DNA from 2 places in the Cytobacillus sp. T106 genome. Region 2 is predicted to be linked to the other one. Evidence: riboswitches for the same ligand, from Rfam matches in the RefSeq annotation. Region 2 holds a riboswitch; the other holds the start of a gene.
The links. A riboswitch is a leader RNA that binds a small molecule or an ion and turns the genes downstream of it on or off. The one in region 2 is predicted to bind FMN.

Region 1 (6,035 bases), on a different contig from region 2:
TTTTCCTCCATTAAAAAGTCAGCATATGACCTAATTTTGTTTTTTTGGTTTTCATATAGTTTTCATTATCTTTTTTAGACGGAAGCTGAAGCTGTACCCTTTCTGATACTTCCAGCCCATACCCTTCAAGGCCGGCGATTTTTCTGGGGTTATTCGTCAGGAGGCGCATCTTCCTTACGCCCAGGTCCCGGAGTATCTGTGCACCTATCCCGTAATCACGGAGATCATCCTTGAATCCGAGCATGTGGTTGGCCTCCACTGTGTCATAGCCTTCCTCCTGCAGCTTGTAAGCCTTCATTTTATTGATAAGGCCAATGCCCCTTCCCTCCTGGCGCATATACAGGAGAATACCTGACCCGGCTTCTTCTATTTGCTTGAGGGCTGCTTCAAGCTGAGGGCCGCAGTCACAGCGGTTCGAACCAAACACATCTCCGGTCAGGCATTCTGAATGCACCCTCAGAAGCACAGGCTCCTCTTCTGAAATTTCTCCCTTTACAAGGGCAATATGCTCTTTGCCATCCAGTTTATTTGTATAGCCAACCGCTTTGAATTGTCCATACTCAGTAGGAAGCGATATCTCCGCCTCTCTTTTAACGAGAGAATCATGTTCAAGACGGTACTCTATCAGGTCTTTGATAGTAATCATCTTTAGATTGAATTTCTCGGCCATTTCTTTCAGGTCATCCACTAATGCCATGGAGCCATCGTCCTTCATGATTTCACAGATGACTCCTGCTGGCTTTGCCCCGGCCAGACGAGCCAGGTCAACTGCCGCCTCTGTATGGCCTGCCCTCCTTAGGACACCGCCTTCTTTGGAAATCAAAGGAAATACATGTCCAGGACGGGCAAAATCTTCAGGAACCGAGCTTTCATCGAGAAGTTTTTCGATGGTCTGTGCCCTTTCAAATGCGCTGATGCCTGTCTTCGTCTCCTTATAATCAACACTGACTGTGAAAGCTGTACCATGGCTGTCTGTATTAACATCAACCATGGGATGGAGGCCGAGCCTGACTGCAAGCTCCTCTGTTACTGGCATGCAAATCAGACCCCTCCCCTCCTTTGCCATGAAGTTAATGGTTTCCGGCCCGGCAAACTCAGCAAGAGCAACCAGATCGCCTTCGTTTTCCCGGTCTTCATCATCACTTACAATCACAGGCCGGCCTTTCTTTAGTTCTGCAATAGCGTCTTCGATTGTATTGAACATGGTTACAGCTCTCCTTTGGTTAAGGTCAGATTTTTCCCCATTCATTCCTGGGTGAAAGACATGCCTTCTTTTATTGCTTAAGCTAGTTATCACGCTGTCACAAAAAGCCGTTTTCCCTCAGAAGCGCCTCTGAAACAGTTTTCTTTTCCGGCTTGGCGGCAGCCTTATTCATAAAGCTGTAAATATATTTCCCAAGCATATCAAACTCAAGATTCACAGTTTCCCCTGCTTCCTTCCCTCCCAGGATCGTATGACCTGCGGTATGGGGAATAAGGGAGACTGTCAGGGAAGAAGCTCCCGCTTCAAAAATGGTCAGCGAAACACCATCTACAGCTATGGAACCTTTATCCACTGGCAAATGGGACCATTCCTCCGGCACTTCGATTTCATAATAGATGGCATTTTCTTCATGCCTTTTTCTAATGATCCTGCCTCTGGCATCTATATGCCCTGATACCAAATGCCCCCCAAATCGGCCGCCAGCTTTCATGGCTCTTTCAAGATTTACAGGGCTATTGCGCTTCAATTCGGCAAGGCTGGTAGAATGGTATGTTTCAGGCATAACATCAGCGCTGAATTTTCTCTCGGTAAAATCAGTGATTGTCAGGCAAACGCCATTTACGGCAATGCTGTCGCCAATCCCCGCATCTTCAAGTATCCTGCCGGCGGATATGCTGAGCTTTAAAGTTTTCCCCTGGTGGACAATCTGTTCAACCCTGCCGACTTCCTCAATTAATCCTGTGAACATGATGGCCCTCCTCCGGCTGCGGCACCGCAATAATTTTCAGGTCCGGACCGATGCGTTCGGCCGATTTAAATGCCAAAGGAGTGGATTGATCCATTGAAGAGATCCCTTCTCCCCCGATGAATGGGACAGCTTTTCTTCCCCCTATGATTTTGGGGGCTGCATACAGAATGATCTGCTGAAATAGCCCTTCCTTAATGAAAGAAGCATGGATTTCAGAACCGCCTTCAACAAAGACAGAAAGAATCTGCCTTGTTCCTAATTCCTCAAGCACCTTGCCTGCTGGCACCTCTTCCTCAGGAAAATGTACAAGCTCCGTGCCCAGAGCTTTGATTTGCTCCGCCTTGCTGTTGTCATAATTGCTGCCGGTAAAAATGATGACCGGCGCTTTTTGATCATGCAGGATAGCTGCATCACCGGGGATCCTTAATGTGGAATCCAGTATTACTCTAATAGGGTTTTTTCCGCCTCGGGGCAGTCTGGCGGTAAGCTGGGGGTTGTCATGGATGACTGTGTTTACGCCCGTCAATATTGCGTCATGTTCATGTCTTAGCCGGTGTACATCTTCCCTGGATTCTGGAGAGGTAATCCATTGGCTGTCACCAGTGTTCGCTGCTGTTTTGCCGTCGAATGATGCGGCGGCCTTTATCGTTACATATGGCCTGCTGGTCCTCATGAAATGAAAGAATGCGCTATTTATTTCTTCCGCTTCTTCCCGCCTGATTCCAACTTCCACTTCTATCCCTGCTGCTTCAAGCTTGGCAATCCCGCGGCCGGCGACAATCGGGTTGGGATCTATTGAGGCAATGACCACCCTCTTGATCCCCGATTCGATGATCAGGTCTGCACAGGGAGGAGTCTTTCCATGATGGCTGCATGGTTCGAGTGTTACGTAGATCTCTGCTCCCCTGGCAAGTCCATCCGCCATCCGGATGGCATGGACTTCAGCATGCTGGGTGCCAGCCTTTAAATGAGCCCCCATCCCTGCAATCTGTCCATCTTTTACCACAACGGCGCCGACACATGGATTGGGACTGGTCTGCCCGATTGTTTTCCTGGCCAGGGACAGGGCCAGATCCATATAATCTTCATCTGTCATATGTACACCCTCTTTTCCTATCGTTCAATTTTTTCTCTCCAGAAAAAACAGCAGGCCCCGTACAGAATTAGTACGGGGCCAAATTAGACATGACGAAATAAGCGTTCAAAACACAATGTTAAAAACGCGGTTCATACATCCATTCCTTCTCCCATCCAGACTATAACTGTCGGCTTTGGAATTTCACCAAATCCACCGTCTTCACTAAGCGTAAAGCCGGGTCACGGACTAAGAGGCATGCCTCATCACCGCCGGTTGGGACTTTCACCCGACCCCGAAGGAATATTATATTTATAATATTAAAGGCATCTTATCATGAATTATCTCTTACGACAATTCAGAGAACTTATGAGCCGCTAAAATTAATTAAAATAGTGCTTTTGCACCTGAAACCTTTGGATGGGGACAAACGTATTATGACTATTACAATCAGAAAGGAATATTACAACAATGCAGGAGACCAAACAAGAGCTGCAGTCTGAGCTGCAGAAATGCCAGGAATGGGAAGCTGATCAAAGCGGCCTATGGTTTTGGGAAAAAATCGGCAGGCTCCCATTTAAGGTGCTGGACAAGCTGACCCCAGCCATCATTCAAAAAAAGATGGGTGTTATGCTTGATGAGCTCGGCAGCTATATACAGACGGGCGGCAGCTATTTAAGCACCTCTAATTCCATTAAATCTTATTATCCGGGGCGGAATGTAAATACTCTTGAAGATACTGCTGTACTTTCAATCAAGGAGATGGACGGAGCAGCAGAAAAGCTGACAGGCTCCAGGAAGAAGCTTGCAGCCATTCAGGGGGCAGGGACAGGGTTTGGAGGATTGTTTACTTTAAGCCTTGATATTCCAGTTCTTCTCGGGATGCAGCTGAAGACCCTTCAGGATATTGCCATCTGCTATGGCTATGATCCGAAAAGCAAGAAAGAACGACTGTTCATCGTCAAGGCGCTGCAGTTTGTATCTGCTGACATCGTTGGCAAGCAGGCGATTCTCAGGCAGCTTTCCGATATCGATTCGCCGGAAGAGGATGTACAGCGGGAAATCGCATCAGAGATCCAGGGATGGCGTGAAGTTGTCTTTGCTTATCGTGATCAGTTTGGCTGGAAGAAGCTTTTTCAGATGGTGCCGATTGCAGGGCTTGTCTTCGGTGCATTCATCAACCGCTCAGCAGTCGGGGATATCGGGGAAGCCGGCATGATGCTTTACAGAAAGAGGAAGATCAAGGAACGCCTGCAGGCAGCATCATCTGATATTTTGCCGACAGATACAGAAGAAAGGCTTCCATGAACATCATGGAAGCCTTTTGCTTTCTTTCTCTATAAAATCCTTATCCACAGCGCCCATAACCCTGCTTCTGATAATTCCGTCAGAATCTATAAAAAAGCTGGTCGGATAAGCCATAATCTCATACTCCCCCATGACCTGTCCCTTCACATCAAGCGGAATGGGAAAGGTAAGACCGTGGTCCTTTACAAAGTCCATTTCATCGCCTTTGTTCTTTTCAATAAATGTCATGTTGACAGCCAAGATTTCAAAATCCCCGATTGCTTTTTCTTCGTAAAGCTCCTGCATATCAGGCATTTCGGCCTTGCAGGGCGGGCACCAGCTTGCCCAAAAATTAAGAAAAACCCTCTTGCCTTTATAATCACTGAGGCTCACTGTTTTTCCCTCTAAATCAGTCAGAGTAAAGTCCGGTGCTTTATTGCCCGGTTCAATCCCCACCGCTATTTCCTCCGGATTCTCCAGCCTTTCATATTTTTCAGCCGGCAGCACCTTGTTTACGACCCCTTTATCCTTTAAGAACGTCTTATCAATAACGAATAAAGCCAGCAAAATGATCCCTGCAACAAGAAGAAACTTTTTCATTCTACACCTCGGGCTATTATTAGCATTCTTATATGTCCTTAGCAGGCCTAAGCTGCATAGGCTTGAATATTCGTGCTAGAACACCATTTTAATATGCTATGTGATCTAAGTAAACAGGCGGCAATAAAAAAACCGGCACGCCGGCCGGATTGTGTTTGTCTATTTCGTGTCCCTTCAAGCAGCAAGCTTTCTGCATTCTTCTGCACAAATATAGCATTTTTCTGCAGAGTTCATGCAATGAGCTTGTTCAAACTGCTTGCATTGTTCTGCACATTGATCAACTATCCTTGAACAGAGCAGAGTATATTTTTTTATAAAATCGCTATCTGACTCAAGCGCCTTGATTGTCAGCGCGCAAATATCGGCACTGTCTCTGTACAGCCTGATTGCCTCAGACTTTTTCCCGGCATCTGCTTCTTCCAGGGTTTTCTTAAAGGAAACCTCGCATGCTTCCAGGCAATCCAGACACGCTTTGATGCAATTTTCATAGCTGTTATCCATCACTTTATCCTCCGCTCTTTTGCATTATACGATCTTAGTGATAGATTCCCATATATAAGCACTTCAAAACCTGACTGCTTGCGATCATCATCCGTCAGCAAACAGCTTAGCGATTGCTGCCAATGCCAAAATCCTCTCTTTCGGTCCGGCATTGTCATTAAATGCCATAACCTCCATATTAGGATTTTGAAATTTCTCAGCCCAGCTTACAGGCATCAGACCCTTTTTGTAGCTCATCAATTCTTTCCCGCCATCCCATCCAATCCTGCAATCCAGGAAAAACTTTTCCCTTCGAACGGAAAGCGTCTTCTGGCGGAATCGTATGACAGCCGATCCTCCTGGTTTATGAATAAATTGCATCGTCCCAATATAGCGGCGGTCAGCCCTGAAAATATCCACTTTATTCTTCCTCGACAGAAAAAGGATCATCAGGTTGCCTGATCGATTGTATAATCCGTATTCCCGCTGAAATGACCTGGAAAGAAAAGAGGGGCAAAGTTTCCCTAGTAAGGTCACGTACGAATCTCTCAGTTCTCCAGCGAGCTGGCCGTCAGGGGTAAATAAGACCATTCTTAAAGAAGCAGAAGGAAGATGGGAAACCAGCAGATGATTTTCTTCCA
Region 2 (6,035 bases):
ACAATACTATCACAGGATCGGAGAAATAAAAAGTTTTTTTTTAGAAATGCGGGAAAGCCTTGTTCTATTAAGGAACGCAGATGCCCGAATGAGTACATGACTGCCCGATTTGGGGAGTGTTTATGTATCCCAGGAGCCTGAATGAGTACATGACCGTCATTTTGCTGGAGAGTCAAGCACCCATAGATCCGGCAGAGTCCTGATTCCTTACTTCAAGCACAAAAAAGAAGAGCCTTTGACCCTGGCAATACATTCCGGCCAGACCCGGTTCCTGGACTGCAGGCTTTTATTCTAAAGGCTTCAGCAGCGGCAGCCTGACGTGCGAAGTCTGCCGCTTTGAAAAAAAAAGCACCGCCCCCGTGGCGTGCTCAAAAACCGAAAAGCATGCTGATAATATTCTTTTTCTTCCAGCTTCTTTTGATCGAAGGATGATCAAAAACAGGGAGCTGATCAGAAGCAGCAATTTGTGATGAAGCTTCGAGCTGAGCTACCTTTTCAGCCATCTGCAGCAGCTGGGTCTTCAGATCTTCAATTTCACGGCGGTGCTGCAGCAGCTGGTAGGAAACGACGTCATCAGCCTTGGAATCAAGCCGGGAATCCAGCTGGGTGACCTTATCTGCCAATTCCTTTATTTGAACAGAGTGATCCTCATTCTGCTGCTTCACTTCCGGTGTTTTTTGGACCGAGAGCTTTACCTCATGGACAAGGGCACCGTTCTGGATCTGGGATTGTATATCTTTCAGGATTTCTAATTGATCTTCCTCAAAATGGTAGTGGCCAAGTTCGTTCCTTCCGACTTCAAGACCGAACTGTTTAACCCAGCGCTGGATTGTGCTCGGCGATACTCCCAAAGAGCTGGCAGCTTTATTTGTATTCATTTTCATCACTCCTTTATCTTACAAATACTGCAAACAGGAAGACATTCCTTCCCTCATGACAAAACAAGTTGGGATTCGGCAAAAAAAGCCAGGAAAAGCCTAAATCTGCCGGGGGGGCCAGGGCCGGAGGGGAGACATGCAGGCAGATTAGGGGTAGAATGACTGTAACCATGAAAAAAGGAGTGCTTATTTATGAGACTGGAAGGCAAAAAAATTATCAGCTTGGTACATCACGAGTTTGAAGACCTGGAGCTTTGGTATCCCATTCTGCGGCTTCGGGAAGAAGGGGCCATTGTAGAGCTGGCAGGTGAAACAGCGAATGAAACATATCTGGGGAAGTACGGGGTCCAGGCGAAGTCCGATTATGCCTATTCAGAGATCTCCGCTGATGATTATGACGCCATCCTGGTGCCGGGCGGATGGGCGCCTGATAAAATCAGGAGGTTCCCGGAAGTTATTTCACTCATCAGGGAAATGGATGAAGCGAAGAAACCGATCGGACAGATATGCCATGCAGGATGGGTGCTTATATCTGCAAAGATCCTTGAAGGCCGCACAGTCACGAGTACCCCGGGAATCAAGGATGATATGGAGAATGCAGGAGCAATCTGGGTTGATGAGCCTGCTGTAACGGACGGCCATATTGTATCAAGCAGGAGGCCGCCTGATCTTCCGGATTATATGCGGGAATTTATCCGGGCGCTTGAGAAGAAGTAGTTAGTGCAAAGCGGGCATCAAGGTCCATAGTGACGATCTGAGTGGGGACTAAGGGATCCGGCAAAAAGTTAGAGCAATTTTCTTCACAAGAGGGTTTTTTTTCAGTATAATAAATTCAGAATTCCAATTAGGGGTTCAAATATAATTTAATATGGTCTATCTTCGGGGCAGGGTGAAATTCCCGACCGGCGGTGATGAGGCAAGTTGCTCTAAGCCCGCGAGCCTGTTTTATTGGGCAGGATTTGGTGAGATTCCAAAGCCGACAGTACAGTCTGGATGGGAGAAGATGGAGGTTCTGCAAACGTTCAAAAGATGCAGGAATTGAACGTTTATTAAGCTTGCCTTTGTAAATTCTCCCTCAAGCAGTTTGCTTGGGGGATTTCTATTTCAATGGCACTGGCTTTTTTTGCCGAACCTTTCTTCTTTAGGTGAGATGGATCCTAAAAAGGAGAGAGGAATAACATGAAGAAATTTTCTATTAAAGCTTTGGTTTCAATTGCAATGCTGAGCAGCATATCATACGTACTGATGCTGCTGAATTTCCCGATACCGCCGTTTCCGAAATTCTTAATGATTGACTTCAGCGACATACCTGCATTGATTGCTGCGTTGATCTTTGGTCCGGCTGCAGGGATACTTGTGGAATTATTTAAAAATGTACTGGATTATTTTATGACAGGAAGCGCCACCGGTGTACCGGTAGGACATTTGGCAAACTTTGCTGCCGGAATCCTTTTCGTGCTTCCAACCTATTATATCTACAATAAACTGAGGACGAATAAAGGCATGACAGCTGCCCTGGTCATTTCAACCTTCATCATGGCAGTGCTGATGAGCATCCTGAATTATTTCATCATTTTGCCTGCCTATACGCTGTTCCTGAACATGCCTGCCATGTCAGCGCCTGAAACGCGCACAATGGTTGTAACAGCCATCCTGCCGTTCAACATCGTAAAAGGCCTGATCATCACCGGGATCTTCATGCTTCTGTTTGCCAAAATGAACCCATGGATCAATAAGCAGTCTGCATACCGCAGTGCTGCATAAATAAAGGAAAAACTGCAGCCTGCACTGCAGTTTTTTTTATGTGCAAATTTAAAGTCAGGCAAGAGAAAGAGCGAGAAGAGCCTGAATCCTTAGGATGCAGACAGTGAACACCTTGTCCTGCGGCAGCTTTTGCAAGACCGATTTCCTAAAGCATGCCTAGTGTCCGGCGGGAGACAAAACATAAAAAAACAGCCTCGAAAAGGAGGCTGTTTTTCAGTGTCTGCTATTCAAATTTAAGGGCATCGCCCTCAAACGGCTCATCCGCAACTTTGATGGAATCAGTCGGGCAGCCTTCAAATGCATCCATCATATCGTCTATTAATACATCAGGAATTTCAACGATGCCTTCATTTTCATCAAGTGTAACAAATGCAATGCCTTCATCATCATAATCATAAATATCTGGAGCAGCAGCTCCGCATGCGCCGCATGCAATACATGTTTCTTTGTCAACAATTGTATACTTTGCCATGTAAAAAACCTCCCAATCAATTAACCGAAATAGTCGCCGTTTCCGCTTTCTGCCGTACGGAAACTCTTTCCTCATACACCTATTGTAAGTGTGCTTTCTTTACTTTTCAATAGAAAATGTATTGAGAATGCTTATCACATCAGGGTTTGCAACATTTAATACCCTGTGTGCATGTTTTAAAACAGCCTGGTTATTTCTAAACATGTTAAAATAATATAAAGGAACAGGCTGCTTAAAAATGTAATATATATTGCCGCTTTAAAGTGTTATATTAGCAAAAAGGCTAAAAATATACAAGCAAGGTGAATTTTATGCCTATTAACTATCTGCAAATGATTATTTTATACTGTCTGGACAAGCTGAACGGCGAGAGGACCATCTATTCGATCTATCATCTGCTGAATGGAAAAAAGTCATCGCAGACAATTCAGGATGCCCATCTATTCCAGCTTGGCGCTTTATTCCAGACTTGCCCTTCACTGGAGAGGGCTGATCTTGATGAGAAGATAAAGCATCTGGAAAAACAAGGCTTGATCCAAGAGAAGGAAGAGCTTCATTACATGGTCACAGACGAGGGAGCTTCAGCCCTTGCTGCCCAGCTGCAGAAAACGCCAATTCCATCATCATTGAATGGGTGGAAGCTTCATGACAAGTCTGCCCTTTTTTGGGAGAGGCTGTCGCTGCTCGTTCAGGTGGTTTCCCAGCTTAGCCATAATAATTCACATTATATTCCGATCCAAAGAAGAAGGGCCGCCCATATTTGGCTGAAAAAAGCCCTGCGCGAAGCGAAGATGGATAAAAAGGCCCTCGCTGCCGGACTTTATGGTGAGCTGGAGGCTTTGCTGGAATCATACAGAGAGACCGATCCTTCTATCATTGTCCTAAGGCTTACTGGTGCCGGCCATATTGGCCTGACATCTGAACAGGCAGCTGAGGCTATGAATTTTGACAGCGATTATTACCGGTTCTGCTTCCTGTCCATCCTGCACTATCTGATTGTTCGCATCATGGAAGACCGCAGCAGCTTTCCTGTCCTCCGGTTATTATTTACCGGCGAAGAGTCATCCATTCCGCTGACACAGTCCGCGCAGAAGACGTATATGATGCTGAAGCAGGGTGTTTGCCTGGACAAGATCATTCAGGCAAGGGGACTTAAAAGAAGCACAATAGAAGACCATATTGTAGAGCTGGCTCTGAATGTAGAGGGGTTCAGCATCGATCCCTATGTACAGGCCGAAAAGCAGGAACTTATCAGGAGTGCAGCCATGAATGCCGAGTCACGGCAGCTTAAGCATATCAGGCGGCTGGCAGGCGGTGCGGAGTATTTTGAAATAAGGCTGGTGATGGCCAAGTATGGCGACGGAAATGATGCTTGAAAAAGAGCTCCATAGATATTTCGGCTTCTCATCTTTTAGAAAAGGGCAAAGGGAGGCCATTTCCTCCATCCTGGATGGACGGCATACACTGGCAATGCTTCCGACCGGCACAGGGAAATCCATCTGCTACCAGCTGCCGGGCTACTTGCTTGAGGGCACTGTTCTCATCGTTTCGCCGCTCCTTTCCTTGATGCAGGACCAGGTAGAACAGATGAAGATGAACGGTGAAAAAAGGGTCGTTGCACTCAACTCATTTTTAAGCTTTGAGGAAAAGCGCTGGGCTTTTGACAGCCTTCAGAGCTTTAAATTCATCTTTATTTCTCCTGAAATGCTTAATACAGCTTCTGTGCTCAATATGATCAAGAAGCTGAGGATTGCATTATTTGTAGTAGATGAAGCCCATTGCATTTCACAGTGGGGCTATGATTTCAGGCCGGATTATCTTCGCCTTGGCGAAACTAGAAAACAGCTTGGCAGTCCGCTGACACTGGCACTGACAGCTACCGCGACACCCGAGACAGTAAATGATATCATTTCAAGGCTTGAGGTGGAAAGCTGTGAGCAGGTCATTTCTTCTGTGGACAGGCCCAATATCAGCCTGACTGTCGAGAAGCACAGCGGCTACCAGGCAAAGGCATCAAGGCTGCAGGAACTTGTTCAGCTGTTCAGCGGACCGGGGATTATATATTTTTCCAGCAAGAAAATGGCCGAACAGGCAGCTCTGTCTCTAAAAGAGAAATGCTCAAAAAAGGTGATGGCCTACCATGGCGGGATGGATCAGGAAAGCCGTATCCTGATCCAGCAGCAATTTGTAAACGGCCAGATTGACATTGTTTGTGCCACAAGTGCTTTCGGCATGGGGATCAACAAAAGCGATATCCGTTTTGTTGTCCACTTCCATATGCCTCTCCAGCTGGAGTCCTACCTGCAGGAGATCGGGCGGGCCGGAAGGGATGGCAAAGCAAGCGCCGCCGTCCTTCTTTGGGCGCCGGGTGATGAGCAGCTGCCCCTGCAGCTTGCTGAAGCTGAGCTTCCTTCTGAACACCAGGTTGATTACGTTTTCTCCTTGCTTAAAACGCAGGGGCTTGGCGCTTCAGAGCTGTCAGAGAATGAAAAAGAATTCCGCCTGCCTGCAGGGCTGACCGACATCCAGTGGCGGGTGCTGACCGAGCTTTCTGACAGGCTGCGGGATGAGGGAGCGGACAATCTTCCTGGCAGGATCAATGAGTTTCTCCGCAGAAGGGTCCTTATAAAAAACGGGCAAATTGCGGAAGTGGGCCGCTGGATCCATTCGAAATCATGCCGGAGGGAAAAAATCGCAGAATATTTTCAGGAAGGCAAAAAGCCTGAAAATCTTTCCTGCTGCGATATTTGCGGTCTGGATCTGGAAAAATATTTTGGACAGGCAGAGGAATCTTCCGGACTGGCCAGGGCTGGCTGGAAAGAACTCCTTGCCGGAATGCTAATCAATAAGTGAGCGATCATAATGAAAAAAAAGCATATGGAAATAATCAAGGAATTATCCGATAAAGACCTCTTGTTCCA

Region 1: it holds a riboswitch for FMN, as region 2 does, so the genes downstream of both, ribD (bifunctional diaminohydroxyphosphoribosylaminopyrimidine deaminase/5-amino-6-(5-phosphoribosylamino)uracil reductase RibD) here and ABU165_RS03145 (ECF transporter S component) in region 2, are expected to answer to the same signal.

Annotation. Positions count from the first base shown of each region.
Region 1 is NZ_JBEUMK010000027.1:7,665-13,699, reverse strand. Features, by position in the region: gene ABU165_RS24580 (bifunctional 3,4-dihydroxy-2-butanone-4-phosphate synthase/GTP cyclohydrolase II) at 11-1,204, opposite strand; gene ribE (riboflavin synthase) at 1,302-1,952, opposite strand; gene ribD (bifunctional diaminohydroxyphosphoribosylaminopyrimidine deaminase/5-amino-6-(5-phosphoribosylamino)uracil reductase RibD) at 1,933-3,048, opposite strand; FMN riboswitch at 3,188-3,334, opposite strand; gene ABU165_RS24565 (EcsC family protein) at 3,499-4,335, shown strand; gene ABU165_RS24560 (TlpA disulfide reductase family protein) at 4,339-4,914, opposite strand; gene ABU165_RS24555 (four-helix bundle copper-binding protein) at 5,089-5,415, opposite strand; gene ABU165_RS24550 (hypothetical protein) at 5,503-6,035, opposite strand, start outside.
Region 2 is NZ_JBEUMK010000001.1:626,545-632,579, forward strand. Features, by position in the region: gene ABU165_RS03135 (MerR family transcriptional regulator) at 369-878, opposite strand; gene ABU165_RS03140 (type 1 glutamine amidotransferase domain-containing protein) at 1,071-1,595, shown strand; FMN riboswitch at 1,750-1,887, shown strand; gene ABU165_RS03145 (ECF transporter S component) at 2,058-2,642, shown strand; gene ABU165_RS03150 (ferredoxin) at 2,866-3,114, opposite strand; gene ABU165_RS03155 (YpbB family protein) at 3,426-4,490, shown strand; gene ABU165_RS03160 (RecQ family ATP-dependent DNA helicase) at 4,468-5,967, shown strand; gene ABU165_RS03165 (CPBP family intramembrane glutamic endopeptidase) at 5,977-6,035, shown strand, end outside.